Regions from separate parts of the Bradyrhizobium sp. 61 genome, predicted to be linked through region 3. Evidence: riboswitches for the same ligand, from Rfam matches in the RefSeq annotation. Region 3 holds a riboswitch; each other region holds the start of a gene.
The links. A riboswitch is a leader RNA that binds a small molecule or an ion and turns the genes downstream of it on or off. The one in region 3 is predicted to bind cobalamin.

Region 1: linked by a shared signal. The riboswitch ahead of IVB46_RS35490 (TonB-dependent receptor) and the one ahead of IVB46_RS23100 (energy-coupling factor ABC transporter permease) in region 3 are both predicted to bind cobalamin.
Region 2: linked by a shared signal. The riboswitch ahead of IVB46_RS10935 (TonB-dependent receptor) and the one ahead of IVB46_RS23100 (energy-coupling factor ABC transporter permease) in region 3 are both predicted to bind cobalamin.
Region 4: linked by a shared signal. The riboswitch ahead of IVB46_RS10975 (ribonucleoside-diphosphate reductase subunit alpha) and the one ahead of IVB46_RS23100 (energy-coupling factor ABC transporter permease) in region 3 are both predicted to bind cobalamin.

The regions. Positions count from the first base shown of each region.
Region 1 is NZ_JADPIU010000084.1:439,149-446,350, reverse strand. Features, by position in the region: gene IVB46_RS35510 (efflux RND transporter permease subunit) at 1-1,211, opposite strand, end outside; gene IVB46_RS35505 (efflux RND transporter periplasmic adaptor subunit) at 1,208-2,641, opposite strand; gene IVB46_RS35500 (FixH family protein) at 2,726-3,118, opposite strand; gene IVB46_RS35495 (hypothetical protein) at 3,221-3,586, opposite strand; cobalamin riboswitch at 3,818-4,026, shown strand; gene IVB46_RS35490 (TonB-dependent receptor) at 4,226-6,574, shown strand; gene IVB46_RS35485 (GFA family protein) at 6,713-7,120, shown strand.
Region 2 is NZ_JADPIU010000035.1:107,014-114,215, reverse strand. Features, by position in the region: gene IVB46_RS10940 (hypothetical protein) at 1-626, opposite strand, end outside; gene IVB46_RS10935 (TonB-dependent receptor) at 644-2,761, opposite strand; cobalamin riboswitch at 2,875-3,089, opposite strand; gene IVB46_RS10930 (hypothetical protein) at 3,165-3,386, opposite strand; gene IVB46_RS10925 (hypothetical protein) at 3,515-3,772, opposite strand; gene IVB46_RS10920 (hypothetical protein) at 3,875-4,087, opposite strand; gene IVB46_RS10915 (hypothetical protein) at 4,240-4,416, opposite strand; gene IVB46_RS10910 (adenylate/guanylate cyclase domain-containing protein) at 4,543-6,279, opposite strand; gene IVB46_RS10905 (lytic transglycosylase domain-containing protein) at 6,606-7,202, shown strand, end outside.
Region 3 is NZ_JADPIU010000064.1:277,589-284,790, reverse strand. Features, by position in the region: gene IVB46_RS23130 (cobalt-precorrin-6A reductase) at 1-254, opposite strand, end outside; gene cbiE (precorrin-6y C5,15-methyltransferase (decarboxylating) subunit CbiE) at 253-1,434, shown strand; gene IVB46_RS23120 (cobalamin biosynthesis protein) at 1,431-1,799, shown strand; gene cobM (precorrin-4 C(11)-methyltransferase) at 1,796-2,578, shown strand; gene IVB46_RS23110 (cobyrinate a,c-diamide synthase) at 2,578-3,888, shown strand; gene cobA (uroporphyrinogen-III C-methyltransferase) at 3,885-4,616, shown strand; cobalamin riboswitch at 4,662-4,880, shown strand; gene IVB46_RS23100 (energy-coupling factor ABC transporter permease) at 4,917-5,594, shown strand; gene cobF (precorrin-6A synthase (deacetylating)) at 5,641-6,390, shown strand; gene cobT (nicotinate-nucleotide--dimethylbenzimidazole phosphoribosyltransferase) at 6,401-7,202, shown strand, end outside.
Region 4 is NZ_JADPIU010000035.1:119,021-126,222, forward strand. Features, by position in the region: gene IVB46_RS10965 (ribonuclease activity regulator RraA) at 1-743, shown strand, start outside; gene IVB46_RS10970 (nuclear transport factor 2 family protein) at 745-1,194, shown strand; cobalamin riboswitch at 1,580-1,798, shown strand; gene IVB46_RS10975 (ribonucleoside-diphosphate reductase subunit alpha) at 1,920-4,823, shown strand; gene IVB46_RS10980 (ribonucleotide-diphosphate reductase subunit beta) at 4,834-5,988, shown strand; gene IVB46_RS10985 (GNAT family N-acetyltransferase) at 6,064-6,522, shown strand; gene ilvD (dihydroxy-acid dehydratase) at 6,935-7,202, shown strand, end outside.

The DNA of each region.
Region 1 (7,202 bases), on a different contig from region 3:
GCGGCGTCCACCATGGCGCCGATCGCAATCGCGATGCCACCAAGGCTCATGATGTTCGATCCCAGCCCAAGCAGCTTCATGGCGCCAAACGCCATCAACACGCCCACCGGCAACATCAGGATCGCGACGAGTGCGCTGCGGACATGCAGAAGGAACACGATGCAGACGAGCCCGACGACGATGCTCTCCTCGAACAGGGTATGCTTGAGGGTATCGATGGCCGCGTAGATCAGGTTCGACCGGTCGTAGACCGGCACGATCTCGACCGATTTCGGCAGGCTGCTCGCGATCTCCCTGAAGCGCTTCTTGACGTTTTCGATGACGTCGAGGGCGTTGACGCCGAACCGCTGCAGCACGATGCCGCTTGCGACCTCGCCCTCGCCGTTCAATTCGGCGATGCCGCGCCGCTCGTCTGGCCCGAGCTCGACGTTGGCGACGTCCCGCAGCAGCACCGGGGTGCCATTGCTCGTCTTCAGCACGATGTTGCCGAGATCGTTGATGCTCTTGATATAGCCCTTGCCGCGGATGACGTATTCGAACTCGGAGAGCTCGACGGTGCGGCCGCCGACGTCGGCGTTGCTGGCGCGGATCGCCTCACGTATTTTCTGCATGCTGATGCCGCGGTCGCGCATCCGCTGCGGGTCGAGGACCACGTTGTACTGCTTGACGAAGCCGCCGACGCTGGCGACCTCGGCGACGCCTTCGGCCTTGGCCAGCGCGAATTTCAGATTCCAGTCCTGGATCGTGCGCGTGTCCGCCAGGTTCAATTCCTTCGATACGACGGCGTATTGGTAGACCCAGCCGACGCCGGTCGCGTCGGGCCCGATGGTCGGGGTGACACCGGCGGGAAGCCTGGACGCCGCGCCGTTCAGGAATTCCATGACGCGCGACCGCGCCCAATAGATGTCGGTGCCGTCCTCGAAGATCACATAGACGAAGGAGACGCCAAAGAACGAGAAGCCGCGTACGACCTTCGATTTCGGCACGGTGAGCATCGCCGTCGTCAGCGGATAGGTGACCTGATCCTCGATCACCTGCGGCGCCTGGCCGGGATACTCGGTGTAGACGATGACCTGCGTATCCGAGAGGTCCGGGATCGCATCCAGCGGAAGGTGAACCAGGGCATAGAGGCCGGCGGCGGCCGCGAAGCCGGTCCCGAACAGCACGAGCAGCAGATTGCGCGCCGACCAGGCGATGATGCGGGCGATCATTTGTGATCTCCCGTTGCATTGCCAGGGCCGGCGTCGGAGGCTTGGGACGCCGCCTCGCCAAAACCCTTCAGCGCCGCCTTCAGGTTGCTTTCCGCATCGATCAGGAAGTTGGCGGAGGTCACCACCGCCTCGCCGTCCGCAAGACCCTGGCGCACCTCGACATAGCCGCCGCCGCGACGGCCGAGCTTGACTTCCCGCGGCTCGAAGCGCCCTTCCCCCTTGTCGACGAGGACAGCCTGCCGGCTGCCTGTGTCGAGCACCGCGCTGTCCTGTATCGCCAGGACGGGCGCGGCATCGGCCGTGTCGATGTCGGCATCGACGTACATGTCGGGCAGTAGCACCGCGTCCGGATTGGCGAGCTCGATCCTGATGCGAACGGTGCGCGTGTCGCGGTTCACCTGCGGATAGACGACGGCGATGGTCCCGGTGAAGGTCCGGCCGGGGAAACTGCGCGCGCGCACCGCGACTGACTGCCCCACCGCGATGTTGCCGAGATCGCGCTCGGCCACGTCGACCAGCGCCCAGACCACCGAGGTGTCCGCGATCCGGAACAGAACGTCGCCGGGATTGGCCCGCATCCCTTCGATCGCATTGCGTTCGAGCACGACCCCGTCGCGCGGCGCAGACCAGCGTATGGCGATGGGCGCGGTGTGCGTCTTGTCCATCTCCGCAATGACGGACTCGGGAACGTCGAGATTGACCAGCCGCTGTCGCGAGCCGCGGCCGTACATCTCGACACCGCCGACCGTCTTGGAGGTGATCGTCGCGAGATATTCCGCCGCTGCGGACGCCACCGCCGAACTGTAGATTTCCATCAGCGGCTGGCCGGCCTTCACGCGTGTGCCGGTCGTTACGTCGGCGACCTTCTGCACGAAGCTTTCGGCACGCATCGCGATCACCGACACGCGGCGTTCATCGAGCTGGATCGTGCCGGGCGCCTTCACCGAGACCCGGATCGAGCGCCGCGTGACGGGCTCGGACTTCACGCCCGCGCGTTGGATCTTGCCGGGCGACAGCTTCACCGTGCCGTCGTCGGTGTCGTCGCCTTCGTAAACAGCGACATAATCCATCCCCATCGGATCCTTCTTCGGGACGGTCGACGTGTCGGGCAGCCCCATGGGATTGCGGTAGTAGAGGATTTTTCGCGGCGAAGCCGCCTGCGCCTTCGGTAGCGCCGGCGCGACGGCCGCTCCATCGTCGTCGTAGACCGGCAGATAGTCCCGCCCGCGGTCGTCCTTCTTCGGAGCCGCAGACCAGAGCGGCGCACCGCTTGGATCGCGGTAGTAGAGCGGCGTTCGCTCCGCGGCAGCCGCAGCCGATGATATGTCGGCCTCAGCGAGCCAGCCCGCACCGTTCGAATGCCAGTAGTAGCCGGCCAGGACCAGGCCACCGCCCAGCGCAAGTGCCGTCAGGAGACGCAGCGTTTTCATGTCGTGTATCCGCGCGCCCGGGAGCGCGCGTCCGTGTGAAGGAAAAAGGGGAATGTCGGGCGCCGCCGGGCAGCGCCCGAACGCTCACTTGACCGCCGTGACGATCACCTTGCCGGTGACGGTCTCCGGTTCGCCCTGCACCTTCACGGACAGCGTCATCTGGTAGCGGCCAGCCATGGGCAGGTCCGTCTTGAAGGCGTACACGCCCGGCTCCCTGGACGGCAGCGGCGCGACCGCCGATTCCATCTCGGCCATCCCGTCCGGGGCCATGTCGAGGCGCGTCTTGAAGATGACCGCATCCGGTATCGGCTTGCCGGTCTGCTTGTTCGTCAGGCGAACGGTGAGCGTGACGTCTTCGCCCTTCTTCATCTGCGGAGTGACGGGCTCGAAGGCGTAGTCGCCCGCGCCCGCCATCGCGGCGGAAGCGGCAAGCGAAAGGGTGGCGGCGAGAGCCGCGGTGCTGATTTTGGAAAGCATTGTCCTGTCCTCATGAATTGATCTTTCGCCGTGGCGCGTGAAGCGCGCACGTCAGTCGTCGTCGCGAGCAGACCTGCCGCTCGCGTCTCGGGCTTTGCGAGATCAGATTCGAGGAGGTCGGAAAGGAGGACTGCCGCTGCGGAAGGAAACGACCTGATCCGGGGGAATAGCCATCGTGCTGGCCATGACGGCGAGACGTTCGAACGCCACGGGCCTGACTTCACCGAGCGCGATGATCCCACCGACGCAGCAGAAGCCCATCCCGCACTTGTAGCCGCCGCTATGGGAGCCCGTTCCCTTCATGTCGGGACAACAATCGTCCATCGACATGTCGGCATCGCCGCTCATGTGCATGGCCGCCTGCATGCCATCCGACGACATTGCGAGGTTCGCCGCGGACGCGCCAACCGGCAGCATCGCCAGGGATATGGCGATGGCGACTGCCAGGATGGTACGGACGAACTGCATCAATATCGACTTACCTTGTCGGGCCGGAACTCGGCCTCAGTAGCATATTCGGACACCAAAGGCAGTCATTGATCGTGGTCAAGCGTCCGTTACCCAGGCTCGCACGGAGGCCGGGTTGGACGTTTCGACGCAGCCCCTAGGACTATCGTGCAAAACAGCAACACAAGGCCACCATCGACCGACCGGCCCGTCGAACAGCCCGCGCGGATGTTGACGCGCTCATCCCCTGATGCCAGTTTCGTGATCGGTAGTGTCCGCAAGGACTCTTCAAGGGAATGCGGTGCGTCCACCTCAGTGGGCAATTCCGCGGCTGCCCCCGCAACTGTAGGCGGATAGCCGACGACCAAACGAACCACTGGAGCCCCGCTTGGGCCTCTGGGAAGGTGGTCGAAGGCGATGACCCGCGAGCCAGGAAACCTGCTACCAGCCATGGTCACGCGCGAACGCATTGGGCGGGGTGCCCTGATGTCGGACAAGTAGCCGGTGCATCCGCCGCCTGGGGCGAAGGTGGATGACTAAGGCAACCGCGGTGACGGTTTGTTTGCGTCGCCGCAGAGCGTTGTCGTGCAAAAACTTCATTTCCGTGCTGGCGCAAGGCCAGCGTTATCGCGTGCTTTCCTGATTACTCTGCTCTCGTCGGTGTCCTTGTCGTCCGCGGCGCTCGCGCAAAGCGCGGCGCAGGACAACCGCTCCCGGGAGGTCGGCCCGGTGATCGTGTCGCCGCCTGCGCCGCGACAGGCTCCTGCTGTCAGCCCCGGCACTCAGAAGCAGCGCGCGGCCCGGCGCGCCGCGGGACGCAATCGTGGCGCCCCTGCTGTCGCCGTTCCGGCCACGCAAGCTCCGAGCGGCCCGGTGCAGACGCCGCTCAACACGGCAGCCGTCACCGACGTCGGCTCCCGGCTCGGCATCACGGCGCGCGAGATGCCGGCGACCGTCGAGGTCATCAGTCAGCAGACGATGCAGGACCTGGGCATCCGGACCACGACCGACGTCGCCAAGGCTGCAGTCGGCGTCACCGGCGGCGATGCGCCCGGCGCGCCCGCCATCTTCTCGATGCGTGGCTTTTCCGGCGACCAGATCTCCACGCTCTACAACGGCATCCCGATCGGGCCGTCGACCATGACCGGCCGTCCCATGGACGTGGCTGGCCTCCAGCAGGTCGAGATCATCAAGGGACCGGACTCGCTGGTGGCGGGCCTCGGTGCGACCGGCGGCGCCATCAACTACGTGAACAAGGCGCCGCACACCGGACCAATCGTCAACGACGCCTTCACCTCCTACGATTCCTTCAACGGCTATCGCGCCGGTTACGGATCGGGCGGCAGCACGCTGATCAACGGCCTCGACTACCGCTTCGACATCAGCCATTTCAACAACAAGGGCTTTATCGACGACACCTATTCCAAGCTCAGCAACGTCTCGGGCCAGCTGAACTATCGCGTCAACGAGAACCTGAGGATCTGGGGCGCGACCGAATACAGGCAGGACAACGACCGCTTCTACTGGGGAACGCCGCTGGTGCCGGCGAACGCGCCGGGCATCGTGCCGACGTACGGCGTCGTCTCCGGCCTCTGGAGCAACTATTACCTCGGCGGCGGCACGCCGGTCCCGGTCACCATCGACGCGCGCACGCTGACCACGAACTACAACGTGCTCGACAATCACAGCGGCGCCAACGAGCTCTGGCTGCGCAGCGGCTTTCAATGGGACATCACCAACAACATCTCGCTGAAAAGCCAGGTCTATGGCTATGACGCCCACCGGCACTGGTTCAACAACGAGATCTCGTCGTTCGACCAGACCGTAGGCAATTTCGCAGGCGCGCAGAGCATCTACCGCGAGCGCCTGGCGCTCGATCACGCGCAGCGGCTCTACGGCAACATCACCGACCTCACCGTCAATTCCAATCTCGGCGGAATGGACAATCGCTTCGTCGCCACCGTGGCGGCGAGCAGCAACCAGTTCAACGTCTCGCAGGACACGCTGTTCTTCAATGACTACGTCGACCTCCTCAATCCGGACCGCGGCCTCTACGGCCCGCGCAGCGACGAGAAGATCTACACCCATCTCGACACCGCCTCGCTGTCGTTCGAGGACCGGCTCAAGCTGACCTCGACCTTTGCGCTGATCGGCGGCATCCGTTTTGAGAATATCGAGCTGTCGCGGACCCGCTTCGACGAGAATGGCCTCCTGAAAGCCAACTATCCTTTCTCGAAGACGTTCAATCCGGTCACCGGACGCATCGGCTACACCTGGGACATCGCGCCCGGCGTGATGCTTTACAGCCAGTACGCGACGGCAGCCGACCCGACGGTGGCGAACATCTTCATCCTCAGGCCCACGACGCCGCTGCTGCTCACGACGTCGCGAACCTACGAGACCGGCGTGAAGCTGCTGTCGGCCGACAAGCGCGCGGAGGCCACGTTCTCGGCCTTCGACATCGAGCGCAAGAACGTCTACGTCCCCGAAAGCGGCATCCTCTTCAACGTCGCCGGCAAGATGGCCTCCAAGGGCGTCGAGATTGCCGCCGCGGTCAATCCGGTCGCGGGCCTGAAACTATGGGGCAACGTCGCCTTCGTGCAGTCGCGCTTCATCGACTTCACCTATGTCGACGGCAATGGCGACTTCCAGTCCTATTCGGGCAAGACGCCGCCCAACGTTCCGAACTTCATCGCCAACGCCGGCGCCTCCTATCGCTTCGACACGAAGCTGCCGGTGGAGATCGGCGGCCTCGTCCGTCACGTCGGCGACCGCTTCAACTTCCAGGACAATCTGGTCACGATGGACGCCTACACGATCTTCGACGCATACGCGTTCGTCGACATCCCCAAAGCCTATTTCCCGGGCGTCGACCAGACCCGGATCAGCTTTCGCGTGAGGAACCTGACCAACAAGCTCTACGCGGCCTGGGGCGATCCCGGTTACACCGACCAGATCATCCTGGGCGCGCCACGCAGCTACGAGGTCGCGGCTTCGTTCAAATGGTAGTCGCGGATCACCTTGCCCGCGCCGTGGCGGGAGTTGTCACGCGACAGTAGGACGCAATCGCAAATCGATTGCGCCGTTGAAGCCGCAGGTCTCGAGAGCTATCGATCAACGAAACCTCGCTTCCATCGGGAGGAACGCATGAGCACCATCACCGGCGGTTGTCACTGCGGCGCGATCCGCTATCAGGTCGAGGGCGAAGCGATCGTGCACGCGCTGTGTCACTGCCGCGATTGCAGGCTTCACGCGGGCGCTCCCGTCGTCGGCTGGACGATGTACGCGGACGATGCCGTCAAGGTGACCAAGGGCGAGCCCAAGGTGTATCACTCCTCGGAACATGCCCGGCGGCACTTTTGCGGCGACTGCGGAACCGGCCTGTTTTATGTCAATGCCGACATGTTGCCCGGGGTCATCGACGTCCAGAGCGCGACCTACGACGATCCCGATGCCGTACCGGCGACGATGCACATCCAGGTCGCAGAGCGCCTTGGATGGATGGAGCGTGCGCACGAACTGCCGACATTCGACCGCTATCCTCCGCCACCGTAGCGGCGCGCGCGAAGCGTTCGCCATCTGGATGGAACCGCACAAACACCATCTTGCAACGGCCGGACGATCTCACGTAGATTGA
Region 2 (7,202 bases), on a different contig from region 3:
CGATGCGCGAGCAGCTTTGGCAGAACGTGGGTGTGCGGGCCGTCAGGGCTTCGCCCGCCCGGCGGCGGGATCGGCTGGAATACCTCGGCGCGCCCGATGCGGCTGATGAAGACGCGGTGCGGGTTGGCGGCCAGAATGATCCGCATGGCATCGCTTTCGGGCGCGAACACGGATTGGCCCGTGCGGCTCCTGAGTGCGGCGACGGCATCGGCATCGCTGACGCGGATGCAGGCGTCGATCTGCAACGTTCCGAGACCAAGGTCGAACAGGATGCCGCTGCGATCCCTCCTCAGGAGCGCCTCGACATCCGGACCGAGCTCGGTCAACACGGTACGACCACTCATGGCGCTGGCTTCATGCGGAAGACACAGCGCGATGCGGTGGCTCCAGCTCTCCGTGGTCGGCGATTCCGATGCGATCAGGCGCAGATCCGGGTGGGAGACAACGCGTATCCCACCCTTCTGCGTCACGGCGCTGATCCCGTTGCGAGACTGCTCCATATCGAAGGCCTCACCGGGCTCGCGTGTGAACTCGGCAATGGCACCGAACGTGCCGACGCTCCAGCCGGCCTCAGCGTCGGCAAGCTGGCTTGCGATCAGGTCCATGAGCGGATCGGCCGTCGTCATGAGGCTTCTCTCTCTCGCTATCTGACGTCGTAATTCGCCAGGCGAATGCCGCCATAGACGCCCAGTCCCGGCTGCAGAAAGCCGGTCGGATTTTGATAGTGCACATTGGCGAGATTATCGACCCGGCCGAACACCTTCACCTGGTCGGTGACCAGATATTCGGCTGCGACGTTGACGACAGTGTAGGCCGGAGCCAGCAGACGCAGAATGCTGAAGTCGCGGCTACCATCGACGAAACTCCCGACGTGCAACACGGTTGCGGAAAGTGTCAGCGGATCGATCGGATTCCAGATGACATTTGCGCTCCACTTCTCCTTCGGACGCCTCAGCAGCTCCAGTCCCGCCGTCGCATCCACCGCGCGGGTCAAAGTGTAGTCGGCACGAACGCGAAGCCGGTCCGTGATCGCAGCCGCGACGAAGCTCTCCGTGCCCTCCGTGATCGCCTTGCCGATATTGGTGTTGGTGCTCGTGAACGTCACGGGATCGAACGTGCTCTGGATCAGGTCGGTAATGTTGTTGCGGAAGTAGGTCGACCCGAAGCGAACGCGATCGCCAAACAGGGGTTGCTCGAAGCCGGCGTCGTATCCGACGCTTTCCTCTGGCCTGAGGTTGGGATTTGCAAAGAAGAAGAACGCGGGAAAGCTGACGTAAAGCTGGTTGAGCGTTGGCGCCTTGAACCCCGTACCGTAGCTTCCCTTGAACTTCGTATCCGTGACCGGCACGATCACGGCAGACGCCAGACGAAAGGTCGGATGTTCCCCAAACCGCTCGTTATCGTCCTGCCGGACGTTGGCCGTGAAGAAGACGCGATCCCGGAACTGGGACTGCAGCTCCATATATCCGGCCTTGTTGACGTTTTGCGCCGAGACCGTCGCCGTTTGCAGTGTTTCGGTCTCATGCTCCGCGCCAATGATGACATTGTTGTTGGGCGCGAGCTGGGTCGTGGTGTGCCAATCATACTTGACGCGGTCGCCGGTCGTGATCGTGGCCATCGCGTCGCCGGGCGAGATGTTGTAGTTCCAGTGATTGGTGTAGTTGACACCGAAATAGCTTTTCATCCGGTCGTCGAGAGCGGACCAGACCGCCTCCCCGCGCGTGAAGAGCTGGTGCACCGTCTGCGTGCTTTGCGCGGCCGCGGGAAAGCTCGCGGATGTGACGGGATCGAAGGTGTCTCCGGTAAAGCGCAGGGTGGCGTCGGTGTACCGCGCCACGCCGTTGAGCGTGAGGTTTTCGCTCAATTCGGCGCCAAGCTTCGTCGAATAGGTCATGTTGTCGTAATAGTTGCCGATCGCCTTCTGCCCCGGCGGGAGCAATTCGACCGGCGTCACCGGCACGTCGTTCGCGTGGAAATGCGCGACGTTGAAGGCATAGTTGAAGGGGTCCTGTGAACCGCTCAGACCTGCAGTTTGATTGAACGTTCCGAACGAGCCTCCCTCGACCGAGCCGGTGGCGCGGGCGGGACCGTCGCCCTTCTTCGTCACGATGGAGATCACGCCACCCAGCGCGTCTGCGCCGTAGAGACCGCCCTGCGGACCGCGCAGGACTTCGATCTGCTGAATGTCGGAGGTGAGCAACTGGCCGAAATCAAACGAACGGTTCGGGTTGCCGGGATCGCTGACATCGATGCCGTCGATCAGGACCTTGGTGTGGTTGGAATTCGTTCCGCGCATGAAGATCGACGTCTGTCCTCCCGGACCGCCGGTCTGCACGAGGTTCAGGCCAGGAACCGCGCTCAGCGCATCGGATGCGGTCCGGCGCTGATCGCGCTCCATGTCTCTGGCGGTCAGAACCGTCACCGAGCTCGCAACCAGATTGGTCGGAGTGACAACGCCCGTCGGACTGACGACGACCGTCGGAAACAGGTTGGCCGCGGATACCCCGGCAACCGGGGGCGACGCCGGCACCAGCTCGGGCTTCGGCAGCCGAGCGACGCGCCGCTGCTCGGGCCGGTCGGGCGCAGGCCGCGCGGCTTGCGGCTTGGCCGCACGCTCGGTCGGTGCGACCTCGACCGGCGGCAGCAGATCGGGCGATGCCGACTGCTGCGCCTGGGCAATGGACAGATCGAGCGAATACAGGGAAACGAACGCGACAACGCCGGCGCGGAAGCGCCTGGCGGCAAAGACAATACGGGACACTCTTGTAACCTCGGTATGACGTCAGTGGCACGTCACAGCGAACGAGGTTTCACGGCGGAGCTTTCGATTGCTCCGGTGAAGCTAATGTCTGTACTCCCCGACCGACATCTTCGCGTGTGACCACGGCTGACGGCAGGTCTCCTGGCTCGCGGGTCGTTACCTTACGTCGCCTTCCCAGGACCGAGATTCCCAGTGGCATATGACGAAAGATTCACCGCTTACAGTTGCGGGGGCAGCCGTGGCGTTGAGAATATCCCGGTATCGGGAAAACCTCGCACCACGTTCCCTTTTGATCTCCGTGAGGAGAACCGTCACCGGCCAATCTACGGGGCGGGCAAGCGGAGAGTCAATCGGCCGGTTGCATGACGGGCAAAGCACCGCACCGGAGATTGAGCCGGCGCAATCAGGCCGGCTCCCGCTCCGAACGCGTCCTGATCACCGCCCGCTCGCCGGCATCGACGAGCTGGCCGATGCCGGTGCGGCCCGCGAGCGCGCAGCGGATGATGTTCTCGGCAACGGACCTGCGAAAGCAATGGTCCTCGCCGACCGGGCGATTGCGGCAGACCCGATCCAGCGCCAGCTTCATGTTGATCCGGGTGCGGGTGTCGAAATGCTCGCTGATCATTCGCAGGGCCTCGATGCGTTGATGTCGGAGCGGAAACGCGTGGGCGTAGGCCGGGTTCCAAAAACGGACCGCGCAAGGCGTTGCGCAGAGCCGACTACGCCCGATCTCTTGGTCCTGTGACGGGCGGGCTACGCCCGACCTCTTGGCCGCTGGGCCTGAGCCCAGGCCGCGGTGACATCGCGCAGCGGAGCGTCGATGCGCCGGATCGGGGTCAGCTCACCGGAGGCCGAGATAATGGCTGTCTCCTCGCGGCGACAGCGCGGGCACACGAAGCGGACCTCGTGCGGCGACGAAGACCAGCTCGAACGTTTGACGTTGGCCGCCATCGGCCATGCATCGCAATGCGAGCACGACACCAGGAACCGACCGGGATCGAGCATACCCATTCCATAGGACTCCGCGTCCTACCTGCCCCTTCAATGACTAACCCATGTGAATCGTTCCGGTGCCCGAGCACCCTCAGCGCTAGCTCCAGCCCGCGCCGCCGCTCAGTGGGCACCCTTGAGGGTGCATGACGTGGTGCAGGTGACGGTGTTGCCGTGGTCGCACGCCTTGCAGGCGGCAACGCACTGGTTCATGTCGCGGGGATTGTAGGAGCTGTAGTGCCGCATCGCACAGACCGGGGTCGAGCCGGTGATGTCCTGCTCCTGGTTGCAGGCGGCCGTCATGAGCGCGAAGATAAGGACTGCGAGAAGGCGCATGGGATTGCCCTGGTGAGGAGCGGCAAAGCGACGTCAGCGAGATGCGCTGCACCGCAACGGACCTCGGCATTCCCAATGCGAGCAATCATGATCGCGACGCTCGCATCCTCAAAGGATGCGCGCCAAACATTAAGAACGGATTGCAGGCGGCGTCAGGCCGCGGCCTTGGTCGCGATCGCCTTCCGCATATCCACCGCCAGCTGACGATACTGCTCCGAGAGTCTCAGATAGAACTCGCGCTTGGTGCTGTCGGTGGCGAGCTTGGCAATCAGCTCGCATTCGGCGGTGAGCGTCTCGAACCGTTCCAGCCTGTCATGAAGTTCTGTCATCGGCGTGTCCCCATCAAACGCCACAAGGGACGTCAAACCTAAGCCCGGGAATTAGGTCACTGCGAACATCGTTATCGAGTAGAAGCGTTTTTTCCGGCAAGGGCGGTGCCGGCCCGACAAGAACAGCTATTTCTGCTCCAGCCGCCAGGCGCCGTCCCAATTGGCGTCCGGCGGATTGGCCTCGAACTGCGCGATGCGGCCGAGCAGCGCGCGCGAGGGACCGTCGCCGGGCACGGCTTCGAGCGCTGCATTGAACGCGGCGCGAGCCTCGTCGAAGCGCTGCGCGCGGTAGGCGGCGAGGCCTTCGGCGTAACGCGCGCGCAGGCTCTCCTGCGGGACGCTAAGCCCGTGCGCCTTGCTCATCACCTCGAAAATGGCCTGCGATGCGCTTTGGCCGGCCACCGCCAGACGATCGATCTCGCGCAGCTCGAGGTTCGAGCCGATCGCGTCCGCCGTGGCCTGCGCGATCAGGATCCGCGTGCCGTAGATCTTGTTGACCAGCTCGAGACGCGAGGCGAGGTTCACGGCGTCGCCCATCACGGTGAAGCTCATCATCAGCTCGGAGCCGATGCTGCCGGTCAGGACCTCGCCGGTGGCAATCCCGATGCGCAGATCGCAAGGGCCTGGCATGGCGCGGATGCCGAGCAGGTCAGGCAATTGCTTCTGCAACGCCGGCACCTCATCGGCCATGTCGATGGCGGCGTAGCAGGCGAATAGCGCCGGCTCGTCCTCCTCAATGAAGGGAGGGCCCCAATAGGCCATGATGGCATCGCCGATATATTTATCGATAACGCCGCGATGGCTCCGGATCGGCGCGGACATCACCGTGAAATAGTGGTTCATCACCTTGACGAGGCCGCGCGGGGTCATGCCCTCGCTCATCGAGGTGAAGCCGCTCATGTCGGAGAACATGATGGTCATCACCCGGCGCTGGCCGTCGATGGCGACCTCGGGCCGGTCGATCAGCCCCTGCGCCACCTTGGGATCGATATAGCGGCCAAAGGTCTCACGGATCCGCTCGTTGTGCCGCAGCTGCTCGATCATGCGATTGAAGGCGGCGGCGAGTTCGCCGATCTCGTCCTGGGTCGAGACCGTGATGGTCTTGTCGAAGCGGCCCGCCTCGACCTCGCGGGTGCCGGCGAGCAACAGCCGCACCGGTCGCGTGATGCCACTGGAGACGAGGAGCGCGAAAGCAAATCCGACCACCGCCGCGAGGATGGTGACGATGCCCGAAATGATCATCGCCTGGTGCTGGCGACCGATCACTGTCGCCGTACTGGCGAAGACCTGCTTCAGCATGTCGGCGCGGATCGCGTCGATCTTCTGGTTGAACTGGTCGCGTATGGTGTCGAGATGCTCCAGGGTCCCGCGCGCCTCCGTCATCTGCTTGCCTTCGACCTGCTTGAGGAGTTTTGCGTGGTCCTCATTCATGTCGTGACGCAGCTCGGTGAGAGCGGTTTCGATGCGGGTCTCGATCCGCGCCAGCCCGGCATTGTCGGAAGGCGTCCTCTTGTCGTCGATGATCGCGTTGATGTGCGTGCGCGCGGCCTCGGCTTCCTCGTCGATCTTCCGATCGGCCTCCTCGAATTCGCGCAGGCGCGCCGCGTAGGCCTCCTCCTCCGAGGGGGCCTGCATCTTCATCATGACCATCCGCCGAAGCGCCACCGAGCGCTCCAGCGAGCGGATGTTGGCGCGCGCCAGATGGCCGTAGGCCGGAATGTAGCGATCGGTCAGTTCGTCGAGCAGGACGCCGACCTGGCTCGACATCACCATCGAAAGAATCGCGGTGACCAGCATCAGGACGATCAATCCGAGGGCGATCCCGACGATCTTGCGCCTGATCGACTGGTTGAAAAGTGGCATGAGCGGTGGGGGTAAGAGCTGAAAGGACCGGTTGGGAACTCAATACACCGGTTTTGGCGGCGGGAACACGCGCAATCTGGCCCTTGCGACGCCCCTGACCGCGCGCAACCGTCGCGCGAGCCCTATTCGTTAACAAAGGTTGAAGGCATTGCCCTTTCCGCCATTTCGGAAGTTCCCGAGTTCCCATCGGTATTTTGCCGCATTGTTGAAGGAGCGTGAGGACTGCGAAACGATGTCGTGGCATCGTTTTGGGTGTCGTCTTTGATTCTCAAGCCGCATGTCGTCGCGGACCTTGGTTTGTAGTGGTTTCGCAGGGGGACCATCGAATGAACCAGTGCCTACGCTCGCTCGCGTGTGTCGTTGCCGTGGCCGCATTGGCCCTTCTTCCTGCCGAGCTGGCAGCGAAGAGCAGTCACAAATCGTCGGCGTCAAAGAAAACGCATGAGACGAAAGCCGGCGGCAAGCAGCGTCACGCTGCCGCGAAGTCGCGCCATGGCAAGCACGCCGAGGCCAAGCGCAAGTCGAAGAAGAACGACGAGCCCTCGGACAAACAGGCAGCCCCGCCGCTCACCGGCGACCTCGCCGCGCTGAAGGACGCCATCGATCTCGCGCGCAAGGGCAAGACCGACGATGCGAGCGCGGCGCGCGACCGCATTGCCGACCCGGCCGGACAGAAGCTCGCCGACTGGTTCATGCTGCGCCATTCCGAGAGCACGGCACCTTTCAAGCGCTACGCCGCCTTCCTCGCCGCCAATCCGGACTGGCCGAGCAGCGCCCTGCTCCGCCGCCGCGCCGAAGCGCGGCTGTGGCAGGAGAAGAGCGACGCTGCGACCGTGCACAAGTTCACGATGGACCGGCCGACCAGCGCCAAGGGCAAGTTCGCGCTCGCCCGCGTGCTCCTGAGTGAAGGCGACAATGACAGG
Region 3 (7,202 bases):
TGGACCGCGTGGCGGCTCATCTCGGCAGCGAAGGGATGCGTGGCGTCGATCACATGCGTGATGCGCTCACGGCGAATATAGTCGGCCAGCCCGCTCACGCCGCCGAAGCCACCGATGCGGGTCGGCAGCGGCTGATCGGCGGGCGCGCGCGTTCGGCCGCCATAGGAATACACGGCGTCGATGCGCGCGCGTGCGACTTCCGAGGCGAGCAAGCTCGCATCGGCGGTTCCGCCCAGAATGAGGGCGCGCGTCATGGCTGATCCCTGGCTGACCATCATCGGTATCGGCGAAGATGGCCTTGCCGGGCTGTCCGAAGCAAGCCGAAAGGCGCTCGCCAGGGCAGAAACTGTTTTTGGTGGCGAGCGTCATCTCGCGCTTGCTGACGTGGAGGGGCGCGGTCGCCCGTGGCCGGTGCCGTTCGACGCAGACATCGTGGTGAGCTGCCGCGGCCGGCCGACGGTGGTGCTCGCCTCCGGCGATCCGTTCTGGCACGGCGCGGGTGCAAGTCTCGCCGAGAAGCTCGATGCCAACGAGTGGATCGCGCATTCGGCGCCATCGACCTTCTCGCTCGCCGCCGCGCGGCTCGGCTGGCGCCTCGAAGCCATCGCCTGTCTCGGGCTTCATGCCGCGCCGTTCGAGCGTCTCGTGCCGCATCTGGTCCGAGGTGCGCGCATCATTTGCCTCGTGCGCGACGGCAAGGCGGCCGGTGAGCTCGCCAAATGGCTGAGCGAGCGCGGGTGGGGCGCCTCGGCGTTCTGGACCCTCGCCGCGCTCGGCGGGCCGCGCGAAAGTATCGCTGAGCATCGTGCCGACAGCTTTGCGGGCGATCTGGGCGAAAACCTGGTCGCAGTAGCGGTCGAGGCGAGGGGCGGGCAAGGCATTCCCAGCAGCTCCGGCCTGTCAGACGATCTCTTTGCTCACGACGGCCAGATCACCAAGCGGCCGGTGCGCGCGCTGGCGCTCTCGGCGCTGGCGCCGCGTCACGGCGAGCGGCTGTGGGATATCGGCGCCGGCTCGGGTTCGATCTCGGTCGAATGGGCGCTGTGCGGCGGGACGGCGAGCGCCATCGAGGCGCGCGAGGATCGTGCCGCGAATATCCGCGGCAATGCGGCAGCGTTCGGATTGGCGCATCGGATCACGATCGTAACGGGGGCCGCGCCGGGCGCTCTCGCCGGACTGGAAGCGCCGGATGCCGTCTTCATCGGTGGCGGTCTCGATATCGCAATGTTCGATGCCATCTGGTCACGGCTCTCGCCGGGTGCGCGGCTCGTCGCGCATGCGGTGACGCTGGAGACGGAGGCACTGCTCGGCGAACTGCACCAGCGCCACGGCGGCGAATTGATGCGGGTCGAGATTGCCCATGCCGCGCCGCTCGGCCGCTACCGGTCCTGGGAAGCGTCGCGGCCCGTGGTGCAATGGAGTGCGGTTCGATGAAAGTCGCCGGACTCGGATTCAAGAAGGATGTCACGCTGGCTTCGCTGCGCGAGGCGCTGCTGGCGGCGGGTGGTCCTGAAGGCCTTGCAGCGGTCGCGACTGTCAGCGACAAGGCCGACGCGGAAGCGCTAAAGCAGCTCGCGCGCGAATGCGGTGTGCCGATCAAGGCGGTCTCGGCTGAAGCGTTGGCCAACATCCATACGCCGACGCAGTCAAAACTCGTCGCGGAAAGGTTCGGCACCGGCTCGGTCGCTGAAGCCGCTGCGCTCGTTGCGGCTGGCCCTCGCGCGCGATTGATTGCGACGCGGGCGATCTCGCGGGATCGCACCGCGACCGCCGCGATCGCGGAAGGAGACGGCGCATGACGGTGCACTTCATCGGTGCAGGGCCGGGCGCTCCGGATTTGCTGACGTTGCGCGGACGCGACCTGATCGCGGTCTGTCCGGTCTGCCTCTATGCGGGCTCGCTGGTGCCCGAGGGCGTGCTGGCGCATTGCCCGCCCGGTGCGCGCATCGTCAACACCGCGCCGCTGTCGCTCGACGAGATCATCGCGGAGATCGCGGCCGCGCATGCCGCCGGCAAGGATGTTGCCCGCTTGCATTCCGGCGATCTCGCGATCTGGTCGGCGATGGGCGAGCAGCTGCGACGTCTGCGCGCGCTCGGCATTCCCTACACGGTCACGCCGGGCGTGCCGTCCTTCTCGGCCGCCGCAGCCGCGCTGGAGACCGAGCTGACGCTGCCCGGTCTTGCCCAGTCAGTCGTGCTGACGCGCACGCCGGGCCGCGCCAGCGCAATGCCTGAGGGCGAAAAGCTCGCAGCGTTTGCCGCCACCGGTGCGGTGCTCGCGATCCATCTGTCGATCCATCTGCTCGACAAGGTCATCGCCGAGCTGACGCCGCATTACGGCGCGGATTGCCCCGTCGCGATCGTCTGGCGCGCGAGCTGGCCGGACCAGCGCATCGTTCGCGCCACGCTGGCGACGCTCGATGCCGCCGTCGGCACCGAGATGGAGCGCACCGCACTCATTTTGGTTGGCAAGACGCTCGGCGCTGCGGATTTTGACGAGAGCCGCCTCTATGCCGTCGACTACGACCGCCGCTATCGGCCGGTCGGTGCCGAACCGCGCTTTCCGGAGGCATCGTGATGCCGGCAGGGCTCGTCATCTCTGCGCCGGCCTCCGGCGTCGGCAAGACCACGCTGACGCTGGCGCTGGCGCGCGCCTGGCGCAATCGCGGATTGAACGTGCAGTGTTTCAAGAGCGGACCCGACTATATCGATCCCGCCTTCCATGCCGCTGCGACGGGGCGCGCTTCCGTCAACGTCGATAGCTGGGCAATGGATCGCGAGACGATTGCTCATCTCGTCGGTCGCGGCACTGATGCCGATGTCGTGCTCGCGGAGGGCTCGATGGGCCTGTTCGACGGCGTCGCCGCGCGCGGCGTCTCCGGCACCGGCGCCACCGCCGACATTGCGGAGATGCTGGGCTGGCCGGTGCTGCTGGTGATCGATCCCTCCGGACAGGCGCAGACGGCGGCGGCGATCGCCGCAGGCCTTCGTGACTATCGCGCCGGTGTGCGCCTTGCCGGCGTGGTGCTCAACCGCGTCGCCAGCCCACGTCATGAAGATCTTGTGCGGCGTGCACTCAACGACGCCGGCATCGCCGTGTTCGGCGCGCTGCCGCGTCATGCCGAGATCAGCCTGCCGAAACGGCATCTCGGCCTGGTGCAGGCCGAGGAGCAGGCCGAGATCGGCAAGCTGATCGACGAAGCCGCGCGCTTCGTCGCCGAACACGTCGATCTCGACGCGGTGCTGCGGGCGGCCGCCGCCTGGTCGCCGCAACCGGCGGCAAACGGCATGAATGTGACGCCGCCCGGCCAGCGCATTGCGCTTGCCCGCGATGCCGCGTTCTCCTTCATCTATCCGCACATGCTGGAAGCCTGGCGCGCGGCGGGCGCCGAGATCTCGACATTCTCGCCGCTTGCCGATGAAGCGCCCGATGCCAGCGCCGATGTCTGCTGGCTGCCCGGCGGCTATCCCGAGCTACACGCGGGGAAGATCGCGGCCAATGCCCGCTTTCGCAGCGGCTTGCGCGCCTTCGCTGACACACGGCCGGTGCACGGCGAATGCGGAGGCTATATGGTGCTGGGAACCGCACTGACCGATGCCGACGGCGTCCGTCATGAGATGACGGGCCTGCTCGGACTGGAGACGAGCTTTGCCAAGCGCCGCATGCATCTCGGCTATCGTCTCGCTGCACTCGCCGCGCCGATGCCGGGGCATCAGGCCGGCGCGCGCCTGCGCGGTCATGAGTTCCACTATTCGACGATTGTCGCACAGCCGGATACGCCGCTCGCGGTCGTGCACGATGCAACAGGCGCGATCATCGCCGAGACCGGCTCGCGCCGCGGTCATGCCACCGGCACGTTCTTCCACCTGATCGCGGAGGACCGGTGAGCGGTTTTGTCACTTTCATCTCGGCCGGCCCCGGCGACCCCGAGCTCCTCACGCTCAAAGGCGCCGCGCGGCTGCGCGATGCCGACGTCGTACTCTATGACGACCTCGCCTCGGGCGCGATCCTCGATCTGGCCCGGCCCGGCGCCAATCTCGTCGCGGTCGGGAAGCGGGCAGGGCGGCCCTCGACCAAGCAGCACCACGTCAACCGCCTGCTGATCGACTACGCCGCGGCCGGCGTCCGTGTGGTGCGGCTGAAATCGGGCGATGCCGGTATCTTTGGCCGGCTCGAGGAGGAGCTGGAGGCGCTGCGCGAAGCCGGCATCGGCTACGAGATCATTCCCGGAATCACCTCGGCCTGTGTCGCCGCCGCGCAAGCCGGCATTCCCCTGACCCGGCGCCACACCTCGCGCCGGGTGCAGTTCGTGACCGGGGCCGATGTCACCGGCGAGCTGCCGCAGAATTTGAACTGGGCGGCGCTGGCGGATCCCGAAGCGACCACCGTGGTCTATATGGGCCGGCGCACCTTTCCGGCGCTTGTCGCAAAATTGATCGAGCACGGCCTCGCGCCGGATACCTCGGCGCTGTTCGCCGAATCCCTCGGTCGTCCCGACGAGCGGCTGGTCCGCACCACCATTGCCGAGCTGGCCGAACAGCTTGCGCGGGGTGGCGCTGCCTCGACGGCCGCCGTGATCCTGTTCGGCGCGCTGGCGGGCGATTATCCGTCATGACCGTCCCGGCCGCCCTTCGCCCCTTGACGCCCGGCTGGCGAAAGGGGCACACAGGAGAGGCATGGTGCTCGAGGCGGCGCAAACCGCCGGAGCATAATCGGGAATGGGGGTGGGCGGACAGTTGCGCCGCCCAAAACCCCAGCCGCCCCCGCGACTGTAAGCGGTGAGGGGCTCCGATCAGCCACTGGGCCGCAAGGCCCGGGAAGGCCGGAGAACCCCAGTGAACCGCGAGCCAGGAGACCGGCCGTGCATGTTTTGTGGCCAAGGCCGTCGGGTGTGACGGCAGGAAGGAACTGAACCATGCATATCGAACCCGGAGTCGTATCGGGCGCCAAGCTCGTGTTGAGTTACGCAACCGGCATCGCCGTCGGCGGCGTTGCGCTGAAGCTCGCGGTCGAGACCGTGCGCGAGCAGGGCATCACGTCGTTCGCGGCGCGGACGCTCGCCACCACGGGCCTCGTGTTCGTCTTCTTCGAGATCCTGCCGCACTTCCCGGTCGGCGTCTCCGAGGTGCACTTCATCCTTGGCTCGACCCTGTTCCTGCTGTTTGGGGCGGCGCCGGCGGCCTTCGGCCTTGCGTTCGGACTGTTGTTCCAGGGCATCTTCTTCGAGCCGCCCGATCTGCCGCAATTCGGCATGAACGTCACCACGCTGCTGGTGCCGCTGTTCGGGATCCAGGCGATCGCCGCGCGGATCATTGCCCGCAACACCGCCTATGTCGATCTCAGGTATCGCCAGGCGCTGGCGCTGTCGACCACGTATCAGGCCGGCGTCATCGCCTGGGTTGCGTTCTGGGCGCTCTATGGCTCCGGCTTCGGTGCGACCAACCTCGTCAACATCGCGACCTTCGCGGCCTCCTACGCGCTCGTCATCGTGATCGAGCCGCTGGCCGACCTCGGTGTGCTGGCGCTGGCGAAGTCGCTGCGCGGCGTCACCGCGCCCGGCCTCGTTACCCCGCGTTTGCATAACGCGGCTTGAGAGACAAGCGAACGGGCGGCCGTGATGGCCGCCCTTCGCACTCACGATGCTGACACTCTCCCTGATAGGCATCGGTTGCGGCGATCCCGGGCAGCTTACGCGCGCCGCCGTTCAAGCCATCAACGCGGCCGATCTCATCCTGATCCCGCGCAAGGGGACGGCGAAGTCCGATCTCGCAGATCTCAGGCGGACGATCTGCGCGGATGTGCTCACCAATCAAACGACGCGCATTGCCGAGTTCGATCTTCCCGTGCGCGATGCCGGTGAAGCGGATTATCACAAGGGCGTGGACGATTGGCACGAGGCCGTGGCCGCGGCCTGGTCGCAGACGATCGCCAGCCATCTCGGTGATGATGGCAAGGTCGCGCTGCTGATCTGGGGCGATCCCTCACTGTATGATTCCTCGCTGCGCATCGCGCGGCGGCTCGATCCCTTGCCTGATATCGAGGTCGTGCCCGGCATCACCTCGATCCAGGCGCTGTGCGCGGCGCATGCGCTGCCGCTCAACGACATCGGCGAGCCTTTCCTGGTCACGACGGGACGCCGCTTGCGCGAAGGCGGCTGGCCGCAGGGCGTCGATACCGTGGTGGTGATGCTCGACGGCAGCACGGCATTCCAGTCGCTCGATCCGGCCGGGCTGAACATCTGGTGGGGCGCTTATCTCGGCATGCCCGATCAGATCGTCATGTCGGGCGTTCTGGCCGAGATCGGCCCGCGCATCGTCGCCGCGCGACAGGATGCGCGCGAACGGCATGGCTGGATCATGGACAGCTACATTCTCAAGCGCAGGCCGTAAGCGAGGCAGCATGCTCCCCGATTGGGTCACCCGGAAATGCCCCGATGTCTCCGCCGTCCATCGCGAGGCGGCGCTCGCGCGTCAGGCGCAACTCACAAAACCGGCCGGCGCGCTCGGCCGGCTGGAGCAGCTTGCGGTCGAGCTTGCGGGCCTGCAGGCGACCGAGCAGCCGCGCGCCGCGCGAGTGCCGATCATCGTCTTCGCCGGCGATCACGGCATCGTCGCGCAGGGCGTGTCGGCCTATCCGCAAGGAGTGACCATCGCGATGATGGCGAATTTTGCCTCGGGCGGTGCCGCGATCTCGGTGCTGGCGCGTGAGCTTGGCTCAAACCTTGAGGTCGTCGACGCCGGTACGCTGGCGCAGGAGGCGATGGCAGGAATCGTCACCGACAAGCCGCGCAGCGGCACGCGCGACTTCAGCGTGGAAGCAGCGCTCACCCCCACGGAGCTGGCATTCGCCTTCGAAGCCGGTCAGCGCGCAGTCGCGCGCGCAGAAGCCAGCAGGCCCGATCTTCTGATCTTCGGCGAGATGGGCATCGGCAATACCACGACGTCGGCCGCGATTGCGGCGAGCCTGCTCGGCATCAGTGCCGAGGAGATCGCGGGCTGCGGTACCGGCGTCGACGCGGCCGGCCGCGCGCACAAGGCGCGCGTGATCGACGCTGCGATCGCGCGTCGCGGCGTTGCAGGCGCTTCGCCGGAAAAGATCCTGTGCGCCGTCGGCGGCCTCGAAATCGCGGCGATTTGCGGCGCCATCATTGCGGCTGCGCAAGCCCGCATTCCCGTGTTGATCGATGGCTTCATCGTATCGG
Region 4 (7,202 bases), on a different contig from region 3:
CGTCTGTCATCCGCCGGCTGAAGGATGTCTCCTCGGGTTCGCTGACCACCGAGCTGTTCAAGAAAGGCCTGCGCCAGTGCTTTCTGGTCGGGCTGGTGCCGATGAACAAGGACGCGGTCCGCTTCGCCGGTGAAGCTTTCACCATGCGGATGATCCCGGCGCGAGAGGATCTCGATACCATAGAGACGCTCACGCCGTATCCGAACGCGGACAATCTGCAGTGGGAAGCGGTCGAGAGCATCCCGCCCGGCCATGTCCTGGTGATCGACAGCCGTAACGATCCGCGCGCGGCATCCGCGGGCGCCATGCTGCCGACGCGGATGAAGGTGCGGGGCGCCGCGGCCATTGTCACTGATGGCGCGTTTCGTGACGGCCAGGAGCTGGCGCGGCTCGATTTCCCCGCCTATGCCCGGCAGGTCACGGCATCGACGCGGTTGTCGTATCATCGCGTCGCGGATCTGAATATTCCGATCGCCTGCGCCGACGTGGCGGTCTACCCGGGCGACATCATCGTCGGTGACGGTGACGGCATCACGGTCGTGCCACGGCATTTGGCCGCCGAAATGGCCGACCTCTGCGAGAGGCGGGACCAGCTCGAGAAGTACCTGTCGTATCGTATCAGTGCCGGCGAGCCGCTCTACGGCGTCTATCCGCCCACACCTGCCGTGCGCGCCGACTTTGAGGCCTGGAAAAAGGCCGGTGCGGATCCGGCGAGGGCCACGACGATCCGGGCGGGAGCCTGACATGAGCAAGACATCGCCCGCCGCCATGGAGGCGACGATCCGTCGCTATTTCGACGCCTGCAACGCCGCCGACTACGATGCCTTGATGGCCTGCTTCACGGCGGACGCGGTTCACTACTTCCCGCCCGGCTTGCCGGACATTCCATGGCGTGGCGCCGATACCATCGCGCGCAAATGGATCTGGTGCGTCGAGAATCTCGGTTCGCGATGGACGATCGAAAAGATTCTTTGCTCGTCGGCGTCGCCGGAAGCCGTGATCGAATGGACGCACTGGAAGCGCAAGCAGGGCACGGCGCTTCGCGGCGACGAATGGTACGCGTTCGAAGGGGCGAGCGGACGCATCAAGGAGATCAGGGCTTATTATGCGGCGCCCGCCGATCCCTCGGCCCGGATCTGCGAGCTCGTCGATTTCGACTATCGCGATCGCGGCTATCACCTTTCGTCCGAATAGCGTCGGGCGGCCGCGCCGTTCCTTGGCGGCGAGGGCGCCTTCACCGCCGTCATTGTGACGCGCATCGGGCTGACCAGCGGTCTGAATCGCCGGCCTGCGATGCGCGCCGTGCAGCGAAACGAGGACCTTTGCGGAGAAGCACCTCGGTGCAATCAGGGCGAAAATTGCGGAGCTGCGTGTGCTGGAAGCGACAGTGGCGTCGCTGGTGAGCGGCTGCGAGGCGACATGCAGCGGCAGCGTCGCGCCGGACTGTGTGATCTTGCAGTCGGGCCGTGGGTCACGCAGCGCGCCAAGCTGAAGAGCGATCCAAGTGCGAATTCCCGCATTCCACAGGGAACAGGGCTCATGACCCGCAACGAATCGTTGACACCCGGCTGCATATGTCACCACATGTGGGCGTCACGGTTCCGCTGGATCGCAAGATTTAGTGGCTAAGAGGGAAGCCGGTGAACCGCGCGAGAGCGCGGAATTCCGGCGCTGCCCCCGCAACTGTCAGCAGCGAGCTGCTTCCGAACAATCGTCACTGGTGCCTTTCGCACCGGGAAGACGGGAAGTGGGCGACGACCTGCGAGCCAGGAGACCTGCCGCGACAATCTGAACGTCCACGGGCGGGGTGTCCGGCGGTCGCTTGCATGCACCGCCCGGCAACTCTGCTGCCGGCGTTTCTGCAGCGTCCTTCCTTACAGCCCCGTTCAAACACAACGCGCGCATCACGGGGCCCATTGATGTCACTGAACCTGCACGACGCGGACACCGCTTCCGCACCCATCGTTCATTTGCGTCCACTATCGCTTGCGCCTGCTTCGAGCGAGCCGGCCATGCAGATCATCCGCCGCAATGGAAAAGTCTCGCCGTTCGATTCCGCTAAGATCGCGGTCGCCATGACCAAGGCCTTCCTCGCGGTCGAAGGCACCAGCGCGGTCGCCTCGCGCCGCGTCCATGAGAGCGTGGAGCAGCTGACGGCCGAAGTCGTCACTGCGCTGATGCGGCGGGCAGGCGAGGGACGCACCTTCCATATCGAGGACGTGCAGGACCAGGTCGAGCTCGCCTTGATGCGGAGCGAGCACCACAAGGTCGCGCGCGCCTATGTGCTGTACCGCGAGGAGCGGTCGCGCCAGCGCGCCGAGGAGGCGGCCGCGGAAGTGACGCCCGCTGTCGCGCCGGCACTTCATGTCACGCTCGCCGACGGTTCGCGCGTTGGTCTCGACACCAAGCGGCTCGCGCTGATTATCGGCGAAGCCTGCGCCGGTCTCGACGGCGTCTCTGCGGCACCCGTGCTCACCGAGACCACCCGCAATCTCTACGACGGCATCAGCCAGGACGAACTGGCACTGGCCTCGATCATGGCCGCGCGCACGCTGGTCGAGCAGGAGCCGAACTACGCCTATGTCAGCGCGCGCCTGCTGCTGGACAAGCTGCGCGGCGAGGTGCTGTCCTATGTCCATGCCGTGCCGACCTCCGCCTCGCAGGCCGATATGGCTGTACGCTATGCCGAATATTTCCCGGCCTACGTGAAGACCGGCATTGCCGCCGAACTGCTCGATCCTGAACTGGCCCGCTTCGACCTCGGCCGGATCGCGGCTGCACTCAAGCCCGAGCGCGACCTGAACTTCCAGTTCCTTGGCCTCCAGACGCTGTACGACCGCTACTTCCTGCACGTCCGCGGCAAGCGGATCGAACTGCCGCAAGCCTTCTTCATGCGCGTCGCGATGGGTCTTGCGGTTCGCGAGATCGACCGAGAGGCCAAGGCGATCGAGTTCTACGATCTGCTGTCATCGTTCGACTTCATGGCCTCGACGCCGACGCTGTTCAATTCGGGTACGCTGCGTCCGCAATTGTCGTCCTGTTTTCTCACAACCGTCTCGGACGACCTCGACGGCATCTTCAAGTCGATCAAGGACAACGCGCTGCTGGCAAAATATTCCGGCGGCCTCGGCAACGACTGGACGCCGGTGCGCGGCCTCGGCGCCCACATCAAGGGCACCAACGGCGAGAGCCAAGGCATCATCCCGTTCCTGAAGGTTGCCAACGACACCGCCATCGCCGTCAACCAGGGCGGCAAGCGCAAGGGCGCGGTCTGCGCCTATCTGGAGACCTGGCACGTCGACATCGAGGAATTCCTCGACCTGCGCAAGAACACCGGCGACGACCGCCGCCGCACCCACGACATGAACACCGCCAATTGGGTGCCGGACCTGTTCATGCAGCGCGTCGATGCCGATGGCGAATGGACGCTGTTCTCGCCTGACGAGACGCCCGATCTGCACGATCTCTATGGCGAGGCGTTCAAGACCGCCTACGAGGCCTATGAGGCCAGGGCGAAGGCTGGCGGCATGCGCGTCTTCAAGACCGTGCGCGCGAGCGACCTCTGGCGTCGCATGCTGACCATGCTGTTCGAGACCGGTCATCCCTGGATCACCTTCAAGGACCCCTGCAATCTGCGTTCGCCGCAACGCCACGTGGGCGTGATCCATTCTTCGAACCTCTGCACCGAGATCACGCTCAACACCTCGGCCGACGAGGTCGCCGTCTGCAATCTCGGCTCCATCAACATGCTCGCGCATGTCGGTCCCAATGGACTCGACCATGCCAAGCTGAAGCGGACGGTGACGACAGCAGTACGGATGCTCGACAACGTCATCGACATCAATTTCTACACGATCCCCGAAGCGCGCCGCTCCAACATGCGTCATCGTCCCGTCGGGCTCGGCCTGATGGGCTTTCAGGAAGCGCTTCAGATCCAGCGCATTCCGACCGCGTCCGACGCGGCCGTGGCGTTCGCCGACACCAGCATGGAGGCAATCTCGTTCCACGCGATCGAAGCGTCGTCCGATCTCGCTGCGGAGCGCGGACGCTATCCGAGCTTCGAGGGCTCGCTGTGGTCGAAAGGCATTTTGCCGCTCGACTCCATCCAGTTTGTCGCCGATGCCCGCGGCGGGCTCGACGTCGATCGCTCCGCAACGCTCGACTGGGATCGCCTCCGCAAGAAGGTCACGTCCAGCGGCATGCGCAACTCGAACGTCATGGCGATCGCGCCAACGGCGACGATCTCCAACATCTGCGGCGTCTCGCAGTCGATCGAGCCGAACTATCAGAACCTGTTCGTGAAATCGAACATGTCCGGCGACTTCACCGTCGTGAACGAGTTCCTGGTGCGCGACCTCAAGGCGAGGGGGCTTTGGGACGAGGTGATGGTCTCCGACCTCAAATATTTCGACGGCAGCGTCGGCCAGATCGACCGCGTTCCTGACGATCTGAAGGCGCTCTACGCGACCGCCTTCGAGATCGACAGCGCCTGGCTGATCGAGGCGGCCGCGCGCCGGCAGAAATGGATCGACCAGTCGCAGTCGCTCAACCTCTACATCGCCAATCCCTCCGGCAAGAAGCTCGATGCGCTCTACCGGCTGGCTTGGCGGCGCGGCTTGAAGACGACCTACTACCTGCGCTCGCGCAGCGCCACGCATGTCGAGAAATCGACGTTGAAGGGCACCGACGGAAAGCTCAATGCGGTGTCCGCGTCAGTGGCGGTGTCGCACGCGCCGATCATGATACCGACCTCTGCGGTGCCGGACCTCGACGGCATCAAGGCCTGCCGGATCGACGATCCCGAATGCGAAGCGTGCCAGTGAGGAGATGACGATGCTCGACTGGTCCGATACCGAAACCACAGCGGCCGCTCCTGCCGTCTCAAGTCTCGCCACCGCACTGCGTCCGCAGACCCAGCTCAAGCTCGAGCCGGCCGACCCGACCGGCTTAGGCGCGATCGATCGCGCCGGCGGCCGCGTCTCGGTCGACGAGAAGCGGATGATCAACTGCCGCGCCGACGTCAACCAGCTGCTTCCGCTGAAGTACAAATGGGCCTGGGAGAAGTATCTCTCAGGCTGCAACAATCACTGGATGCCGACCGAAGTTTCGATGCAGGCCGACATCGCGCTATGGAAGTCGCGGGACGGACTGACCGAGGACGAGCGGCGCGCGATCAAGCGCAATCTCGGATTCTTCGCGGCTTCCGAATCGCTGGTCGCCAATAACATCGTGCTGGCGATCTACCGTCACCTCACCAATCCGGAGTGCCGGCAGTACCTCCTTCGGCAGGCCTTCGAGGAGGCGGTGCACACCCACACCTTCCAGTATATCGTGGAAAGCCTCGGCTTCGACGAAGGCGAGCTGTTCAACATGTACCGCGAGGTGCCGTCGATCACGGACAAGGCGGCCTGGGCGCTCAAGCACACGCAGCACCTGGACGATCCGTCGTTCCAGACGGGGACGCCGGATAGCGACCGCGCCTTCCTGCGCGATCTCGTCGCCTTCTATGTCGTGTTCGAGGGGATGTGGTTCTACACCGGCTTCGCGCAGATACTGTCGCTCGGCCGCCGCAACAAGATGGTCGGCATCGCCGAGCAGTATCAGTACATCCTGCGCGACGAGAGCATCCATCTCAACTTCGGCATCGACGTGATCAACCAGATCAAGATCGAGAACCCGCATCTGTGGACGGCGGCGTTCCAGGACGAGATCCGCGGCATGATCCGCGACGCAGCCGAATTGGAGGCCGCCTACGGACGGGACACGATGCCGCGCGGCTTCCTCGGCCTGAATGCTGCGCTGTGCGAGCAGTACATGCACTTCATCGCCAACCGCCGCTGTGCGCAGATCGGGCTCGCTCCGGTGTTCGCCGAGGTCGAGAACCCGTTCCCGTGGATGTCCGAGGCAATGGATCTGAAGAAGGAGAAGAACTTCTTCGAGACCCGCGTCATCGAATACCAGAATGGTGGTGCGCTGACTTGGGAATAGCACCGATCATGGCTATGCCGCGGGCGTGTCACCTGTGCTTAAACGGTGGCACGCGTGCGGCAGCAGGGGGATGAGGTGGAGATCAGACGAGACGATCCGACGGCGCCCTATGTCGCCGATTTGTTGGCTCATCATCTCGAGGAGCTGCGCAGCGTCATGGCCGAGCGCGCGTTCGCTCTGGATGCCACTGGCCTTTCGGCTGCCTCCGTGACCTTCTGGACGGCTTGGCAGGACGATGTCCTGCTCGGGTTCGGTGCGCTGAAGGAGCTGGATCATACGCATGGCGAGGTGAAGTCGATGCGTGCCGCGCCGGCTGCACGGGGCACCGGGGTAGGGCGCGCACTGCTGAGTCATATCATCGCCGAAGCCCGCAGGCGGGGTTACGTGCACCTCAGCCTGGAGACCGGCACGGCAGCCCTGCACGCGCCCGCCATCTCGCTCTACCGCAGCGCCGGTTTCGTCTCCTGCGCGCCGTTCGCCGACTATGAAGCAAGCCCGCACAACCAGTTCATGCGGCTCGACCTGACGGATTGAACTGGGCGCTTCGCGCTCATCACTCCTGCCTCAGGATGACGGGGTTGGTACTGCGGACCGCCGCGACTCAGGAGAGGCACGCTCCGTTCCCGAGACCCGCGCTGGGGCGCGCCGGAGCGGCTTTGAAATCTAAAGTTGTGGATTGGCATAATCACGAGGGTATTACAGTAAGCCAACCCGTGTCTTCCCGGTAACGATTGTGCTGTCTCTGCAACACTCATCTTGGATTAAACCCTTATCTCCGTCCGTTCGCATCAGCGCCGCTTTTTAGCCACACCCGAACATGAATAAAATCGCTCTAAAGTTTGAAGGGCATCGGCGGTCTTCGAAGGACGGAAAATCCCAAGGTCGATTCAAATCTTGGCTCTGATTTTTCGGGTCTGAAAGGGTTGGCCGGGGAAACTGGTTTGCGATGGACGCAAAGACCGACATCAAGCAGAGGCTGCCGAGCCGTCACGTGACGGAAGGCCCGACGCGCGCGCCGCACCGGTCCTACTTCTACGCCATGGGTCTGACCACCGAGCAGATCCACCAGCCCTTCGTCGGCGTCGCCTCCTGCTGGAACGAGGCCGCCCCCTGCAACATCTCCCTGATGCGCCAGGCCCAGGCGGTGAAGAAGGGCGTCGCGTCGGCCGGCGGCACCCCCCGTGAATTCTGCACCATCACCGTCACCGACGGCA